Regions from separate parts of the Kineococcus rhizosphaerae genome, predicted to be linked through region 2. Evidence: riboswitches for the same ligand, from Rfam matches in the RefSeq annotation. Region 2 holds a riboswitch; each other region holds the start of a gene.
What was found. Region 2 has a riboswitch for S-adenosylmethionine ahead of CLV37_RS17635 (MetQ/NlpA family ABC transporter substrate-binding protein). Riboswitches for the same ligand answer to the same signal wherever they lie in the genome.

Region 1 (4,202 bases), on a different contig from region 2:
CCTCGCCCGCCGCCGCACCGCGGGCGGCGACCGCGACGGGGTCGTCGACAGCGCCATCGTCACCGTCGGGGCGGGCCTGCTGAGCTGGGTCTTCCTCATGCAGCCGTCGCTGGCCGACAGCACCGTCCCGGTGTTCAACCGGGTCGTGGCCACCAGCTACCCCGTCGGGGACGTCCTGCTGCTCGCCGTCGTCGCCCGGCTGCTGACCACCGCGGGCCGCCGCTCGCCGTCCTTCCGCTGGCTCGCCGTCGGCATCGTCCTCATGCTCGCCAGCGACAGCGCCTACCAGGTCGTCAGCCTCAGCGGGACCTACCACGGCGGCCTGCTGAACCTCGGCTGGTCCTGGTCCTACGCGGCGCTCGCGGCCGCGGCCCTGCACCCCTCGATGCGCGGCCTGGCCGACGCGGCCCCGAGCGCGGCGACCTTCACCCGGGTCCGCCTGGTGGCCCTGACGTGCGCGAGCCTGCTGTCGCCGGGAACCCTGCTCCTGCAGAGCGCCCTGGGCTGGGAGGTGGAGCCGTGGTCGGTCGGGGCGAGCTCCATCGCGCTGTTCCTGCTCGTGGTGCTGCGCATGAACGGGCTGCTCAAGCAGGTCCAGACGCAGGCGCAGCAGCTCACCGCGCTGGCCCGCACGGACGGGCTCACGGGGATCGCGAACCGGCGCAGCGGTGACGCCGAACTGGGCCGCCTCGTCGACCGCTGCGCCCTCGACGGCGTCCCGCTGGCCGTCGCGATCCTCGACCTGGACCACTTCAAGCGGTTCAACGACTCCTTCGGCCACCCGGCCGGGGACGAGCTGCTCGTGCAGGCGGCCCGGGCGTGGACGGAGCGGCTCGAGGACTCGCCCGCGTTCCTGGCCCGCTGGGGCGGGGAGGAGTTCCTGGTGGCCACGACCGGGCTCGGCGCCGGCGCCGCCGCGGACCTCGTGCGGGCGCTGCTCGGCGCCACCCCGCTGGGGCAGACGTTCTCGGCGGGGGTGGCGCAGTGGGACGGCGCCGAGTCGGTCACGGCGCTCGTCGGGCGCGCGGACGCGGCCCTGTACGCCGCGAAGGCCGCGGGCCGCAACCGCGTCGAGGTCGCGGCCGGGGGGACCTCCGGGGTCGTCCCGGTTCAGCGGTAGCGGCTGGGCGGCACCGGCAGTCCGAGGTTCTCGCGCAGCGTCGCGGCGGGCAGTTCCGCGGCCAGCACCCCGCGGGCGACGAGCAGCGGCACCACCGTCTCGGCGAACTCCTCCAGCCCCGCCGGCAACGAGGAGAACGCGAGGGTGAAACCGTCGGCGGCGCCGTGGGTGAACCGTTCGGTCATCCAGTCCGCGACCTGCTCGGGGGTCCCGGGCAGGAACCGGCGGCGCAGCATCGTCCGGTACAGCTCGCGCAGGGTGAACCGTTCGCGGTCCATGAGCTTGCGGACGCCCTCGAACACCGTCTGCACCTGGTTGGAGCCGCCGGTGAAGTCGAACTCGAAGCGCTCGTCGAGCGGCCGGTCGGACAGGTCGACGCCCAGGTGGTGCGAGAGCCAGTCGAGGCTGAGCCGGTCGGGGGTGAGCGCCTCGATCTCCTCGAGCTTCTCCAGAGCGCGGGCCGGCGTCTCACCCAGCACGGGCGACAGGGCCGGCAGGACGAGGAGGTGCTCGCGGGCGCGGCCGTTCGCGACCGCGCGCTGCTTGTAGTCCTCGTAGAGCCGCTGCGCGCCGGGCAGCGGAGCGGAACCGGGCACGAAGACGGCCTCGGCGTACCTGCCCGCCAGGGCCCGCCCGTCCTCCGACGAGCCCGCCTGGAACAGGACGGGTCGGCCCTGGGGCGGGCGGGGCAGGTTCAGCGGACCGCGGACGCGGAAGAACTCGCCCTCGTGACCGAGCACGTGCAGTCCGGCGGGGTCGGCGTAGCGACCGGAGGCGACGTCGGGGCGGATCGCGCCGTCGTCCCAGCTGTCCCACAGCCCCGTGACGACCTCCACGAACTCCGCCCCGCGGCGGTAGCGCGCGGCGTGGTCGAGGTTGCGCTCCAGCCCGAAGTTGCGGGCCTCCTCGTCGCTGGCCGACGTCACGAGGTTCCACCCGGCCCGCCCGGAACTGAGGAAGTCCAGGGACCCCACCTGGCGCGCGGTGTGGAACGGCTCGTTGTACGTGGTCGAGACGGTCGCCACCAGCCCGATCCGCTCGGTGCTGCGGGTCAGCGCCCCGAGCAGGCCGAAGGGTTCGGGACGGACGTTGGCGACGTGCTCGACGCCGGAGGCGAACCGGTCCCACACGTACAGCTCGTCGGCGTAGAACAGCGCTGCGAAACCCGCGCGCTCGGCGGTGCGGGCGAAGTGCTCGTAGTACTCGAACGTCACGTAGTCGGCGGGGCGGCCCCCCGGCAGCCGCCAGCTCGTGAGGTGTTCGCCGCCGGGGTAGAAGACCATGGCCGTGAGGATCACGACGCCGCACGCTACCCGCCGGCAGATCGTGTGAAGCGCTTGACAGCGATGGCTGCGGTGCCGTCCACTGGAAGAGCCATCCAGAGCGGCCGAGAGACCTGGCTCGTCGACGCCGCAGCAACCGCCCACCCGGGTCGGTGCTCCCGCCAGGACCGATGGGAGAGGGAACGCAGTGCCGATCGAACCGTTGACGCGCCGTCTCGTCGTCGACCTCCTGCGCAGCGCCGGGATGAGCTGTCGGGCCTGAACGCCCGCGCTCCCACCCCGTCACTGCACCGGAAGGCCCGTCGATGACGCACGTCCGCAACCGCCACAGCTTCGCCACCCAGCAGGTCCACGCCGGCGCCGAACCCGACCCGGTCACCGGGGCGCGGGTCACGCCCGTGCACCTGACCGCCGGGTTCGTCTTCGACGACTTCGAGCACGCCCGTGCCCGGTTCGCCGGCGAGGACGACGGGTACGTCTACACGCGCATCGGCAACCCCACGTCGGCCGCCGTCGAACGCCGCCTCGCCGTCCTGGAGGGCGGCACCGACGCGATCCTCGTCGGCACCGGCCAGGCCGCGATCACGGTGGCGCTGCTCGGGATCCTGGGGGCGGGGGACCACCTGCTGGCCGCCGCCGACCTGTACGAGGGCTCGCGCGGGCTCTTCCTCGACAACTTCGGCCGGCTCGGCATCGAGGTCGACTTCGTCGAGGAGAGCGCCGACTGGGAACGCCTCGTCCGGCCGACCACCCGCGCCTTCTTCGCCGAGTCGATCGCCAACCCGAAGGACACCGTGCTCGACCTGCCCGCGGTGGCGGCCGTCGCGCACCGGCACGGCGTCCCGCTCGTCGTGGACAACACCTTCGCCACCCCGTACCTGCTGCGGCCCCTGGAGCACGGCGCCGACGTCGTCGTGCACTCGGCCAGCAAGTTCCTCGCCGGCCACGGCGCCGCCCTGGGCGGCGCGATCGTCACCGGCGACGGGTTCGACTGGTCCGGGTTCGGCCACCTCACCGAGCCCGCGAACGTGCTGGCGGGCGTCAGCTGGGTGCAGCGGTACGGCCCGCAGCGGGCCTACGTCGAGCACACCCGCGGTGTCGTCGCCTCCCGCCTGGGCCCGACGATCTCACCGTTCAACGCGTTCCTGGTCCAGCAGGGGCTGGAGACCCTGTCGCTGCGCGTGGCCCGCCAGACGCAGACGGCCGAGCAGCTGGCCCGCTGGCTGCGCGCGCGGCCCGAGGTCGTCAGCGTCGACCACGCCGCCCTCGACGACCATCCCTCGCACGACGTCGCCCGGCGGCTGCTGCCCCGCGGGGCCGGTGCCGTGTTCTCGGTGACCCTGGAGGGCGGCCGCGCTGCGGCGCAGCGGTTCGTCGACGCCGTGGAACTGTTCACCCGGATGACCCACGTCGGCGACGTCCGGTCGCTGGTGATCCACCCGGCCAGCACGACCCACGCGCACCGCACGGAGCCCGAGCGGCTCGCCGCCGGCATCTGGCCGGGGTTGCTGCGCTTGTCGATCGGCCTGGAGGAACCGGCCGACCTGCTCGCCGACCTCGAGCAGGCCCTCGTCGCCTCGCGCGCACCCCACCGGAGCGAGCAGGGGGCGGTGGCCTGATGGGACGCCTGCAGCACTTCGGGTACTTCTTCTCCCGCGGTTTCGGCCCCCAGGGCTGGGGTCGCGACCACCAGGCGTGGAACGACGACTGGACGCGACCGGACCTGTACGCGCACGCCGTGCGCGACCTCGAACGGGCCGGTCTCGACCTGGTCGTGATCGAGGACGCGATCTCGCTGG
Region 2 (4,202 bases):
CGGAGTTCACCCGGCGCAGCAGCGACAGCACCTCGGTCGTCGTCTCCGGGTCCAGCGCGCTCGTCGCCTCGTCGCACAGCAGCAGCGGCGGGTTCGTCGCCAGCGCCCGCGCGATGCCGACGCGCTGCTTCTGCCCGCCCGACAGCTGCTCGGGGTAGGAGTGCGCCCGGTCCAGCAACCCCACGAAGTCGAGGAGCTCGGCGGTGCGCCGGTCGCGTTCGGCCTTGGCCACGCCCGCGACCTTCAACGGGTACGCCACGTTCCCGGCGACCGTGCGGGACCGGAACAGGTTGAACTGCTGGAAGATCATCCCGATCTTCGAGCGGGCCGCCCGCAGTTCCCCCTCGGACAACCGCGTGAGGTCCTGCCCGGCGACCAGGACGCTGCCCGACGTCGGCTTCTCCAGCGCGTTGAGCAGCCGGACGAGGGTCGACTTCCCGGCCCCCGAGTAGCCGATGACCGCGAGGACCTCGCCGGTCTCGACCTCCAGCGAAACGGCGTCGACCGCCGTGACGGTGGACCCGTCACGACGGTCGAAGCTCTTGCTGACGTCCGTCAGCGAGATGAGAGCGGTCACTTGCCCGCGGCGGCCTTCGCGTCGGCCTCGACCTTGGTGGTCTCCGCCTGCAGGTCCGCGGCAGGGGTGTCCTGGACGACCGCGCCCGGGTTCTCCTCGAGGAAGACCTTCTGCACGGCCGGGTCGTGCCACAGCGCGGCCAGGTCCAGGTACGTCTGGTTGGCGACGTCGGCCTTGCGGGCGGCGAAGATGTTCACGTACGGCGCCGCGGCCGGGGACGACGGGTCGTCCTTGACGATGATGTCGTCGACGGGCAGCTTCGCCTTGGTGGCGTAGTTGTTGTTCACGATCGCGGCGGCCACGGACCCGGACTGCAGGGCGCTCGCGGTCTGGTCGGCGGCGACGGTGGTCACCTGGACCTTGGACGACTCGATGTCGTTCGTCTTGGAGAACGCGGTGCCGCCGTCCTTCAGCGTGACCAGACCGGCCTGCTGCAGGACCAGGAGGCCGCGGGCCTCGTTGATCGCGTCGTTCGGGATCGCGACCTTCGCGTCGGCGGGCAGCTCGGCGACGGACTTCGCGGTCAGGGAGTACAGCGGCAGCGGGTACACGGCGGTGGCGCCGATGGGCTGCAGGTCGTCGCCCGACGTCGCGTTGTAGTTCGCGAGGTACTGGATGTGCTGGAACTGGTTGAGGTCCAGCTGGTTCTGCGACAGCGCCGGGTTCGGCTGGGTGTAGTCGGAGAAGTTCACGAGCTCGACGTCCACGTCGTACTTCGACTTCGCGAGCTCGACGTAGGGCGTCCAGTACTTCAGGGACTTGTCGGCGACACCGATCTTGACGGTCTTCGCGGCGGCCGTGGAGCCGGCGGCCGTGGTCTTCGCGGAGTCGTCCCGGGTGCCCAGGACGATCGCCACGACGACGACCACGACGACGACGACGGCGGCGATGATGCCGTAGAGGAGCCCACGGCGCTTGGGCTTGTCGGGAAGGGCGGGGGCGGTGGACACGAAGGCACTCCGGGTGGTCGTACGGGCGGGCGCGCGGCTCGCAGCTACCGTGATCGACGGCGTCCGACGATCCGCGCTTGCCGGACGGGTTCGTCCGGCCAGGTCTTCACCTGGGGCACCCCGCCGCGGAGGAGGGTTGCCGGACAGCGAGCCAGGGCTTGTCGCTGTCACTCATGACCTGCCCGAACCTTAACACCGCCTGGCGGGCAGCAGAAACGGGTTCGGGTGCCGCACGTCCGCCCGGCTCCGGGCGGACCGGTGGGCTCAGCCCAGGACGTGGGGGAGCACGACGGCCTGCGCCGCGATCGTGCGCCCGTCCGTCGTCGTCACCGACGGGCTGCCGTGCAGGACGTACCCGTCCGCCAGGGCCGCGCTCACCTTCTCGCAGAACGACCGGTCGTCCGGGCCCGTCAGGAGCCGGTAGGCCAGCTTCTCGCCGGCGGTGCCGGGGGTGCTCTCCTCGCTCACGCGGACAGGCTATCCCGCGCGTCGCGCACGCTCAGGTACCCCAGGGAGGCGTCGGCCAGCGCGTCCGCGCGCTTGGTCGGCGACCCCGGCGACCACCGCTTCTCGTCGTACTCCACCGCCGTGCGCCGCAGCGCGGCCAGGCTCACCGCCAGCTCGGCGTCGAGGCGCCCGGCCAGCTCGGTGGCCGTCGGCGCCGCCGGGCGCAGCCCGCTGCCCTCCCCGGCACGGATCCGGGCGAGCACCTCGGGGTCCACCCCGTCCTCGCGGGTCCAGAACCGCACCGGCCGCTCGACCACGTGGTTCCACACCGGCGCCTGCCCGGACCGGAAGAACAGCCGCACCGGCTTCGTCTCCAGGCTCGAGGCGGCCAGCCACTGCCCGGCGGCCGGCGGGCGCGTGCCGAAGGCGCAGTCCTCCTCGCGCGCGTTCGTCACCAGCGCGACCCGCACGCCGTCCACGTCGTCGACGTCGTCCGTCCGCGGCCCCAGCAGGGGCCCGAACACCCACGCCTGGAAGACCCGCAGGCGGATGATCCCCTCGGGCTGGCGGCCCACGTGCGCGCAGCGGTCGGCGACGTCCTCGAGGGTCCTGACGGCAGTGGTCCACTTCACCCCCGCAGTCTGTCCGAGGTTGCGGGCGCGCCCCGCGGGGGGCCTAAGCTTCGGCGGTGGATTCGACCGAGCTCAGGGCCCTGCAGAAGCCGTTGAAGGACGCCTACCGCGAGGACCCGGCCGAGGCGCTGGTCCCCGCGCGGGCCGTGGCGGTGCTGGACGGGCAGTCCATCGGCGTCTCGGTCGACGGTTTCGCCGGCACCACCCGCGCCGGGCTGCACCCCGCCGCCGGCGGCGACGGCACCGAGGCGTGCTCGGCCGACATGCTCTGCGAAGCCGTCGCGGCGTGCGCCGGTGTCACCCTGCGCAGCGTGGCGACCGCCATGGGCGTCGAGCTGCGCAACGCGTCGGTGACCGTCGACGCCCACTGGGACGCCCGCGGCACGCTCGGCGTCGCCCGCGAGGTGCCGGTCGGGATCACCGACGTGACCATCACCTTCGACTTCACCTCCGACGCCGACGAGGCGACCGAGGCGAAGATGATCTCCCTGGCCGAGCGCTACTGCGTCATCGCCCAGACCCTGCAGACGCCGCCGAAGGTCGTCGTCCAGCGCGCGTGACCCTCGGGGCGCGCTCGTCGCGGCGTCCTGTCCGGTCCGGTTCGTCGGACCGTTGACGCATCGGTGCGAAAGGTTCGTACCGATGCGTCAACGGTCCCGGACCCGGGTCAGCGGCGAGCCTCCTGGGCGCGCACCGCCGCGCGCCCGAACACCGCGACGACGGCGAACCCGACCGCGAACGCCAGCAGCACGCCGAGGTTGGCGTAGGCCCACCCGCCGTCGCGGCCCCCGATCGGCCCCAGCAGGTACCCCTGCCAGGTCAGCCAGCTCGCTCCGCCGTTGGTCACCAGGCCCCAGCCCAGGAACGTGGCGACGACCATCGTGACCACGGGCAGCACGCGCACCGATCCGTAGCGCCCGCGGGCGTCGAGCAGCTCGGCCTCGGCGTACCCGCCGCGCCGCGCCGCGAGGTCGGCCAGGAAGATCCCCGCCCACGCCGCGATCGGCACCCCCAGGGTGATGAGGAACCCCTGGAACGGGATCAGGAAGTTGGCCGAGAAGAAGGCGATGTAGACCGCGCCGGCGATCATCAGGACCGCGTCGACGAGCACCGCGACGGGCCGCGGGACCCTCAGCCCCACGTTCAGCAGCGCCAGGCCCGAGGAGTAGATGTCCATGACCGCGCCGCCGACGAGGCCGAGGACGGCCACCACCACGAACGGCACGAGGAACCACGTCGGCAGGATGCCGGTCAGCGCCCCGACGGGGTCCTGGCCCACGAGTTCGCTCAGGCCCGGGTTCGAGCCCACGACGAGCGCGCCGAACACGAGCAGCACCGCCGGGCCGAGCGAGGAGCCGAGCGTCGTCCACACCACGACCCCCGCGCTGGAGGCGTCCCGCGGCAGGTACCGGGAGTAGTCGGCCGCCGCGTTGGCCCAGCCCAGGCCGAACCCGGTCATGACCATCGTGAAGGCGCCGACGACCGCGGCGGTGTCCCCGGCCGGGATCGCGCTGACCGTCGCCCAGTCGACGGAGCCCGCCGCGAAGACGACGTAGGCGACGGTCAGCACCGCCGTGACGACCGTGATCCAGCGCT
Region 3 (4,202 bases), on a different contig from region 2:
GAGGTGGTCGTGGACATGCGGGAACTCCGGGAGGGGTCGGTACGGGAGGGGCAGCGGGACGGTCAGCTACAGGCGCTGCTGCACCGACGGCACAGGTCGACGACCCGCCGGTTGGAGGCGTGGAAGTGCCGCGCGGGGACGCACGGCGTGCGGTGCTGCATCGATCCTCCATCGTTCCTGGCGGAAGCACCCGCACCCGTTCGCACGGGGGGTTGCTGCGGCGTCGCGGAGCCAGGTCTCTCAGCCGCTCTTGATGGTTGCCCGGACACTGTCGCCCGACCGCGATCGGGTTGTCAATCCCCCGGTGAACCCCGGGGACCCCTCACCGCCTCACAGGGCCTTGCCGGGGTTCAGCAGCCCCAGGGGGTCGAACACGGCCTTGATGCCCGCCTGCAGCGCCCGCACCTGCGGGGTGAGCTCGTCGGCCAGCCAGCGCTGCTTCGCGGTGCCGATCCCGTGCTCGCCGCTGATCGTCCCGCCCAGGCGCAGGGCCGTCGCCACGACCTCGTCGGCCGCCGCCTCCAGGCGTTCGGCGCCCCCGGCCACGTCGTCGGCGAACAGCAGCGGGTGGAAGTTCCCGTCCCCCGCGTGGGCCACGGCACGCACCGAGACCCCGTGCACGGCACCGATCCTGGTGATCTCGCGGTGGAACTCCCCGATGCGCGACAGCGGGACGGCGACGTCCTCGCCCACGGCGAGCTTGTCCTCCAGCGGACCGCGTCCGCTGCGCCGCAGCTCCCAGTGGAACTCGGCGTCCTCGCCGTGCAGCCGGCGCGGGCGGCCACCGGCCCCGCGCAGTGCCGCCTCGACCTCGTCGGCCTCCGCCCGCGCACCGTGACCGTCGGTCTGCACGAGCAGCAGCGCCCCACCCCCCTGCGCCAGCGACGTCCCCGAGTGGGCGTCGATGTCCGCCAGGGTGGGGCCGTCCAGGAGCTCGATGACAGCCGGTCGCGCGGCTCCCGCGGTCAGGGCCAGCAGCCCCTCGGCCGCGGCGTCGACGGAGTCGAACCAGGTGGCGACGGTCTGCTCGTCCACCGGCCGCGGCCGCAGCCGGACGGTGATGCCCACGACGACACCCAGCGTGCCCTCGGACCCGGTGAACAGCCCCACGAGGTCGAGTCCGGTGACCCCCTTGATGGACCGGTGACCGGTCGAGATGAGCGACCCGTCGGCCAGGACCACGTCGAGGGCCAGCACCGACTCCCGCGTCACGCCGTACTTGGCGCAGCGCAGTCCCCCCGCGTTCGTCGCGACGTTCCCGCCGATGCTGGAGGTCCGCCAGCTGGCCGGGTCCGGGGCGTAGCGCAGACCCAACGGCGCCAGGGCGGCGTCGAGGTCGGCGCCCAGGACACCCGGTTCGACGCGTGCGACCTGGTCGGCCGGGGCGATCTCCAGGACGCGGTCCAGCCGCTCGGTCGACAGCACGATCCCGCCGGCCACCCCGATCGCACCACCGGACAACCCGGTCCCCGCTCCGCGCGGCACGACGGGGACGCGGTGCCGGCTCGCCCAGCGCAGGACGGTCTGGACCCCGGCGACGTCGGCCGGGCGCACGACGGCGAGGACCCCCTGCGGGGCGTCGACCCGGGAGCGGTCGGTGACCTCGTGGGCGGCGAAACCCGGGTCCACCGCGCCGGGGAGCTCACCGGCCAGCTCGGCCAGCGGACCGGTGAGGTCGGTGGGGACGGCGGGCAGCAGTTCGGTGGTCATGTCGGGGTCTCCGTTCGCAGTGCGCGGTTCGCGGGGTCCAGCGGGTGAACCCGGGATCGTCACGGGTGGGGCGGACGGCGCCACCATCGCACAGTCGCGCGCGGCCCACGAGGGACGGCGTTGACGGGCGTGCCGAACTCTGCCACTCTCGTCCCACCATCCAGAGCGGCTGAGAGACCTGGCTCGACGACGCCGCAGCAACCTCCTTCGGGAAGGTGCTACCGCCAGGACCGATGGAGGAATCCCGGTGCGACCCACGCTGCTCCTCACGGCTCGTCGGCACGTCGACCTGTCCCGGCAGTCCAGCGCGCTCTCAACCCCACGCTGAGCGAACGCTCCACGGCCGCACCCCGGCCGTCGGGCCGCGCTCCCCAGGAACTCCCCCGAACCGCACCGGGCACTCCTCCCGTGCGGCCCCTCCCCGCCTGAGCCAGGAGCCACACCCCCATGACCAGCAGCACCCCTGACCCCCTCCCGTCGGGTTCGACGCCCGGGGCGTTCCGACCCACCCGTCGCACGGTCTCCGCCGTCCTCGGCGCCGGCGCGGTGGGCACGATCCTCTCCGCCTGCGGGGGTGGCGCGTCGGGTTCGTCGGGCTCGACCCCGGCCGGGGCGAAGCAGGGCGGCGACATCGTCTTCCTCATCGACTCCCTCGGCGACACCTGGATCCCGAACAACAGCGCGATCTCAAGCTTCCAGGGGAACGTCTGGGGTCACGTCACCGACAAGCTCGTCTACGTCGACGGCGAGGGGAAGGTGACGCCGTGGCTGGCCGAGAAGTGGGAGCAGAACGCGAACGCCACCGAGTTCACGCTGCACCTCAAGAGCGGGGTGACGTTCTCCGACGGCACGGCCCTGGACGCCGCCGCCGTCGTGGCGAACCTCGACTACTGGGCCAAGGGGCAGGCCGACAAGGGTGTGAACCCGATCGGCCTGTTCCCCAAGACGTACCTGCAGGCCTCCGCCGCGGACGCCTCCACCGTCGTCGTCGAGTTCAGCGCGCCGACGCTGGGGTTCATCCCCACCCTCGGGTACCACGGCTCCATCCTGATCTCCCCCAAGACGATCGCCCTGCCCGCCGAGGGCCAGGCGGACCTGTCGCAGGTCAGCGGGTCCGGGCCGTTCACGGTGAAGAGCTGGAAGGAGGGCGACGAGGTCGTCCTCGTCAAGCGCGCCGACTACGCGTGGGGCCCGCAGGCCCTCGGCAAGTCCGACGCGGCGGCGCTCGACTCGATCACCTACAAGATCGTCAAGGAGAGCTCGCTGCGAACCGCGAGCCTGCAGTCGAACCAGGCCGACGCCGTCTTCAACGCCACCCCGCAGGAGCTCGACGGGCTGAAGGAGGCCGGGTTCGAGGTCGCGACGCCCCGCTACCTCGGGTTCACCCACGGGTACCGCCTGAACACCTCGGTCGCGCCGTTCGACGACGTCGCGGTCCGGCAGGCGTTCCAGCACGCGATCGACCGCGACGAGATCCTGTCGACCGTCTACACCAGCGACTGGAAGAAGGCGCAGTCCTTCATCCAGTCCAACGTCCCCGAGGCCACCGACCACTCGGCGGAGTTCACCTACGACGCGGCGACGGCGAACTCGCTGCTCGAGCAGGCCGGGTGGGTGAAGGGCGCCGACGGCAAGCGCAGCAAGGGCGGCCGGCCGCTGTCGGTCACCCTGTTCCCGAACCCGTACCTCGTCACCTCGCAGGCCATCGACGAGCTCGTGGCCCAGCAGCTCGGCAAGGTCGGGTTCACCGTGGACCTGCAGACCTTCGACGTCGTCACCTACGGTCAGCGGGTCAGCGGGAACAAGACGCTGTCGAACTACGAGGTCACCCGCAGCTTCATCGACGTCGGCACCGTCGCGAGCATCCTGACCAGCGCCAACAAGGGCGAGGACTGGTTCGGGCTCGGCGAGAGCGACCAGACGCTGAACCACCTGCGCGACGCCGTCGCCGGCGCCGTCGACGAGGACACCCGCCGGACGTCGGTCGACCAGTTGCAGCAGTACGTCCTCGAGCAGGGGCTGTTCATCCCCCTGGAGCAGATCGTGCAGCGCATCTACGCCAACCGCTCCGACCTCAAGGGCGTGACCTACAACGGCGTCGCCTACGCGAACTACTACGCCGCCCACCTCGAGGCCTGAGGAGGGCACGCATGAGGGGTTACGCGGGTTTCGCGGCACGACGCGTCGGCCAGGCCGTCGTCGTCGTCCTGCTGGCGTACGTCGCGACGTTCGTCGTCATCAGCGTGCTGCCCGGGGACCCGGTCACGAACACGCTGCGCAACCCCGAGAACGGGTTCACCGAGGACGAGATCGCGCGCATCGTCTCCTACTACGGGCTCGACCAGCCCGTGGTCGTCCAGCTGTGGGAGGCGCTGTCGCGGTTCGTCGTCGGCGACCTCGGCGTGTCGCTGCGCAGCAACCGGCCGGTCTCGCAGTCGATCGCCGAGGTCCTGCCCTCGACGCTGACGCTGGCCGGCGGCGCCCTCGCGGTC
Region 4 (4,202 bases), on a different contig from region 2:
ACCCGGTGGCGGCCGCGGCGGCGCCGTCGGCGTGGATCGAGACGGCCAGCGCGGCGCCCGCGTCGTCGGCCAGCGCCGCCCGGGCGTCGACGCACGGACCGACCCCGGTGTCGTCGGTCCGCGTCATGACGACCGTGGTCCCCCGCGCCCGCAGCAGGTCGGCGACGCGGACGGCGACGTCGAAGGCGTAGGCGTGCTCGGGGTAGCCGTCGTCCGTGGACGTCCCCGTGGTGTTGCAGGGCTTCTCGAACCCCCCGGCGGGCACGAGCGCGCCGATCTGCTCCGGGTGCGTCGCGTTGCCGCCGTTGTGCCCGGGGTCGAGGACGACGACCGGGGCGGGCGGGGCCGGGGTGGCCGCGACGGGGGCCGGGTCGGAGGACGGCGGGGATTGCGCGGGAGCGGGGGCCGAGCACGCGGTGAGCAGACCCGCGAGGAGGACGAGGACCGGGACGCACCGCACGCCCTCAGCCAACCACGGGCGGGCGACGGTCTGCACGACCGCGCCCGCCGCGGGCTCAGGCCGGCACGGGCGTGGTGGCCGCGCGCACGGCCTCGTCGAGCTCGGCCCCCAGCTGCAGGTCCTCGCCCGCCGCCAGCCGCGCCTCGAGCTCGCGCACGCGGGGGATGACGAGTTCGCCGAACGCCTCGACCTCCTCCTTGACGTGCAGGAAGGCCAGCAGCAGCAGGTCCACGCCGACGAGGCGGTAGGCCAGGACCCGGCGGGCGACCTCGTCGGGGGTGCCGACCAGGCCGGTGCGGAAACCGTCGTTGTACTGCACGAGGTCGCGGAACTCGCTGTCGGCCCACATGCCCCTGCCGTCCTTCGTGGAGTTCCCCGCCTCGCGCACGGCGGCCCCGAACCCCTCGACCTTGGTGCGGTCGGCCTTGGCGATGATCTCCTCCAGGACCGCCTCGGCCTCGGCGCGGGTCTCGCGCACGAGTGCGAAACCGTTCAGGCCGAACCGGATCGAGCGGCCGTTCAGCGCGGCCTGCGCCGACACCTCGCGCACCCCGGCGGCGGCCCCGGCCAGGGACTTGCCGTTCATGAAGTACCAGTCGGACACGCGCCCCGCCATGGCCTGCGCCGCGGTGGAGTTCCCGCCCTGGAACAGTTCCGGGGCGACCTTCGGCTGCGGGCGGAACGTGATGTCGGAGGCGCTGAAGAACTCTCCGGACTGGCTGTAGCCGTCCTGGCTCCACACCCCGCGCAGCAGCTCGATGAACTCCTCGGACTGCCGGTACCGGTCGTCGTGCTCGTGCCAGGTGACGCCGAGCTGCGTCGCCTCGTCCTTGAACCAGCCGGAGACGACGTTCAGCGCAAGACGGCCGTTCGTCAGTTCCTGCGCGGTGGCGGCGAACTTCGCGAGCACGCCGGGGTGCCAGAAGAACGGGTGGACGGCCGCGATGACCTTCAGCCGCTCGGTCGCGAGCAGCAGCGCGAGGGAGAACGAGGTCGACTCGTGCTGGGCGTCGGCGCCGTAGGAGGCGAGGTAGCGCACCTGCGTCAGGGCGTACTCGAAACCGACGCGCTCGGCGGCGCGGGCCACCTCGACGTTGTAGGCGGGGTCGTGGCTGGTGCGCTGCTCGATCGTGGAGACGACGAGGCCGCCGGAGACATTGGGGACCCAGTAGGCGAACTTGAGCGGCTCGTGCAGGGACATGACGCGGCACTCCTCCATCGGTCCTGGCGGTAGCACCCCCGTGGGGTTGCTGCGGCGTCGTCGAGCCAGGTCTCTCAGCCGCTCTGGATGGGATCGCCGCAGCGTACCCCGTCCCGGACGGCCACCGCGGCCCCTCTTTTCGGTACTCAGTCTCAACATGTTGCCGCACAACGGTTGTCGAACACCCGAACCGCTTGACGTCCTTCGGGCGGACCTGCCATGGTCAGCCCAGGTCATGAGCGCCAGCGTCAAGCCCCGGCTCGCTGGCCGGCAACCCTGATCCGTCGTGGGGTGCTCCGGGTGAGGACCAGGTCCGTGGGAGCCACGGACAAGGACGAGACCCGGAGACCGGTGTGCCGAAGGCCTGTCGACGCTCGCGCTGAGCGTTCCCTGAACCTCCCCTGAAATCTCCGCAGCCGGGCCGTCGCCCGGTCGCTGCCGCACGCCCGTGCCCCCACCACCCGGACGCCGCCCCGGAGGACGACGTGATCGAACTGCGCCACCTCACCAAGACGTACGGCGACGCGCCGCACGTCACCACCGTGCTCGACCGGCTCGACCTGACCGTCCCCGCCGGCAGCATCACCGCCGTCGTCGGCCCCAGCGGCGCCGGCAAGAGCACCCTCGCCCAGTGCGTGACGCTGCTGACGCGGCCCACCTCCGGGTCGGTCGTCGTCGCCGGTCAGGACCTCACCGGCCTCGGCGAGAGCAGGCTGCGCGAGGCCCGGCGCCGCATCGGGACGATCTTCCAGTCCGACGGCCTGCAGACCCGCCGCACGGCCGCGCAGAACGTGGAACTCCCGCTGCGCTACCTCGGCGTGGTCCCCCGCGACCGCAGGAGGCGGGTCGCCGAACTCCTCGACCGCGTCGGGCTGGCCGGGTTCGCCGACCGCTACCCGCACGAACTGTCCGGGGGGCAGCGCCAACGCGTCGGCATCGCCCGCGCCCTGGCGCTGCGGCCCACCGTCCTGCTCGCGGACGAGGCCACGTCGGGCCTGGACCCGCAGGCCACCGCGTCCATCACCGCCCTGCTGCGGGGCCTGCGCGACGACCTGGGCCTGGCCATCCTGTTCATCACCCACGAGATGGACACCATCGTCGACGTCGCCGACACCGTGGCACGTCTGGACCACGGCCGCATCGTCGAGAACGCCCCCCTGCTGGACGTCCTGCGCGACCCGGGGTCGCCCGTGGGGGCGGCGCTGCTGCCCCGGCGGCCGGTCGCCGCGAGCGCCGGCCTCGTCGTGTGGGAGGTCCACTACCGCGGCGACGACGTGCCGGCCGACTGGCTGACGAGCGCGTCCCGGGAACTGGGCCACGACCTCGCCCTGCTGGGCGCGTCGGTCGGCACCGTCGCGGGGAGCACCGTCGGCCACGCCACCCTCGGCGTGCCGCGGGCCCTCGACGCCGCGGCCCTGCGGGCCGCCTTCACCCGCCGCGGGCTGCACGCGCAGGTCGCGCCCACCGCCCGGGAACTGGACCTCGTGTGATCCCCCTCGCCCTGCCCTCGACGTTCGCGGCCGCCTCGAGCCTCGACACCCCGCTGGACCGGATCCCGGCGCTGATCGCCCCCGCGCTCGTCGACACCCTGCTCATGGTGGGGATCGTCATGGCGGTCGTCGTGCTGCTCGGGGTCCCGATCGGCGTCCTCGTGCACAACCTCGCCCCCGGTGGACTGCTGGAGAACCGCGCCGCGCACACGGTGCTCAGCTGGGTCGTCAGCACCGGCCGGTCGCTGCCGTTCCTCGTCCTCATGGCCGCGCTCGTGCCGTTCACCCGCTTCGTCACCGGGACGAACATCGGGATCCGTGCCGCCGTCGTGCCGATGGTCCTGGCGGGGACCGCGTTCTTCAGCCGCATCGTGGAGAACTCGCTGCGCTCGGTGCCGCCGAACCTCGTGGCGGTCGCCCAGGCGTCGGGCGCCTCCCCGCTGCAGGTCATCACGACCGTGCAGCTGTCCGAGGCGGCGCCGTCGATCATCGGCGGCCTGACCATCAACACGATCGCGATGATCGAGTACTCGGCCATCGCCGGGACCATCGGCGCCGGCGGCATCGGGTACGTCGCGGTCACCTACGGGTACCAGCGCTTCGACCACGCCGTCATGCTCGCCACGATCGTCGTCCTCGTCGCGCTCGTCGCGACCGTCCAGCTCGTGGGTGACGCCGTCGCCCGCGCCGCCGACCCCCGCACCCGCCGCCGTCCGGCGCGCACCCGCACCGCCCCCCGCGACACCGTCCAGGAGAAGACCCTTGTCCACTGAAACCCGCCCGACCCCCACCGACGACCACGGGTTCGAGGTCCGCCGGCGCAGGCTCTGGCCGTTCGTCGCCGGCGGTGCCGTCGTCGTCCTCGGCGTCGCCGCCGCCCTGGTCGTCCCCCGCCTCGGTGGCGAGCAGACCGCGAACACCCGGGCCGGGGCGACGCTGTACGTCGCCACGGCCGAGGGGAACGCCCGCGAGCAGGCGCTCATCGAGTACATCGCGAAGGACGTGGCTCCCGCGCACGGCATCACGGTCGCGTTCAAGGCCCTGGCCGACT

Region 1: another riboswitch for S-adenosylmethionine. It lies ahead of CLV37_RS21120 (O-acetylhomoserine aminocarboxypropyltransferase/cysteine synthase family protein); the one in region 2 lies ahead of CLV37_RS17635 (MetQ/NlpA family ABC transporter substrate-binding protein).
Region 3: another riboswitch for S-adenosylmethionine. It lies ahead of CLV37_RS22240 (ABC transporter substrate-binding protein); the one in region 2 lies ahead of CLV37_RS17635 (MetQ/NlpA family ABC transporter substrate-binding protein).
Region 4: another riboswitch for S-adenosylmethionine. It lies ahead of sfnG (dimethylsulfone monooxygenase SfnG); the one in region 2 lies ahead of CLV37_RS17635 (MetQ/NlpA family ABC transporter substrate-binding protein).

Annotation. Positions count from the first base shown of each region.
Region 1 covers NZ_PVZF01000012.1:149,395-153,596, forward strand. Annotated here, with positions in the region: gene CLV37_RS21110 (GGDEF domain-containing protein) at 1-1,120, shown strand, start outside; gene CLV37_RS21115 (NtaA/DmoA family FMN-dependent monooxygenase) at 1,111-2,418, opposite strand; SAM riboswitch class I at 2,492-2,580, shown strand; gene CLV37_RS21120 (O-acetylhomoserine aminocarboxypropyltransferase/cysteine synthase family protein) at 2,709-4,022, shown strand; gene CLV37_RS21125 (LLM class flavin-dependent oxidoreductase) at 4,022-4,202, shown strand, end outside.
Region 2 covers NZ_PVZF01000009.1:104,564-108,765, reverse strand. Annotated here, with positions in the region: gene CLV37_RS17640 (methionine ABC transporter ATP-binding protein) at 1-577, opposite strand, end outside; gene CLV37_RS17635 (MetQ/NlpA family ABC transporter substrate-binding protein) at 574-1,527, opposite strand; SAM riboswitch class IV at 1,596-1,706, opposite strand; gene CLV37_RS17630 (DUF1737 domain-containing protein) at 1,792-1,995, opposite strand; gene CLV37_RS17625 (DUF7711 family protein) at 1,992-2,606, opposite strand; gene CLV37_RS17620 (OsmC family protein) at 2,663-3,166, shown strand; gene CLV37_RS17615 (purine-cytosine permease family protein) at 3,274-4,202, opposite strand, start outside.
Region 3 covers NZ_PVZF01000014.1:15,676-19,877, forward strand. Annotated here, with positions in the region: gene CLV37_RS22230 (sulfurtransferase) at 1-17, opposite strand, end outside; SAM riboswitch class I at 166-260, opposite strand; gene CLV37_RS22235 (FAD-binding oxidoreductase) at 331-1,710, opposite strand; SAM riboswitch class I at 1,864-1,950, shown strand; gene CLV37_RS22240 (ABC transporter substrate-binding protein) at 2,158-3,849, shown strand; gene CLV37_RS22245 (ABC transporter permease) at 3,861-4,202, shown strand, end outside.
Region 4 covers NZ_PVZF01000008.1:75,277-79,478, reverse strand. Annotated here, with positions in the region: gene CLV37_RS16010 (N-acetylmuramoyl-L-alanine amidase) at 1-460, opposite strand, end outside; gene sfnG (dimethylsulfone monooxygenase SfnG) at 516-1,661, opposite strand; SAM riboswitch class I at 1,673-1,755, opposite strand; SAM riboswitch class IV at 1,893-2,002, shown strand; gene CLV37_RS16000 (methionine ABC transporter ATP-binding protein) at 2,147-3,151, shown strand; gene CLV37_RS15995 (methionine ABC transporter permease) at 3,148-3,924, shown strand; gene CLV37_RS15990 (MetQ/NlpA family ABC transporter substrate-binding protein) at 3,914-4,202, shown strand, end outside.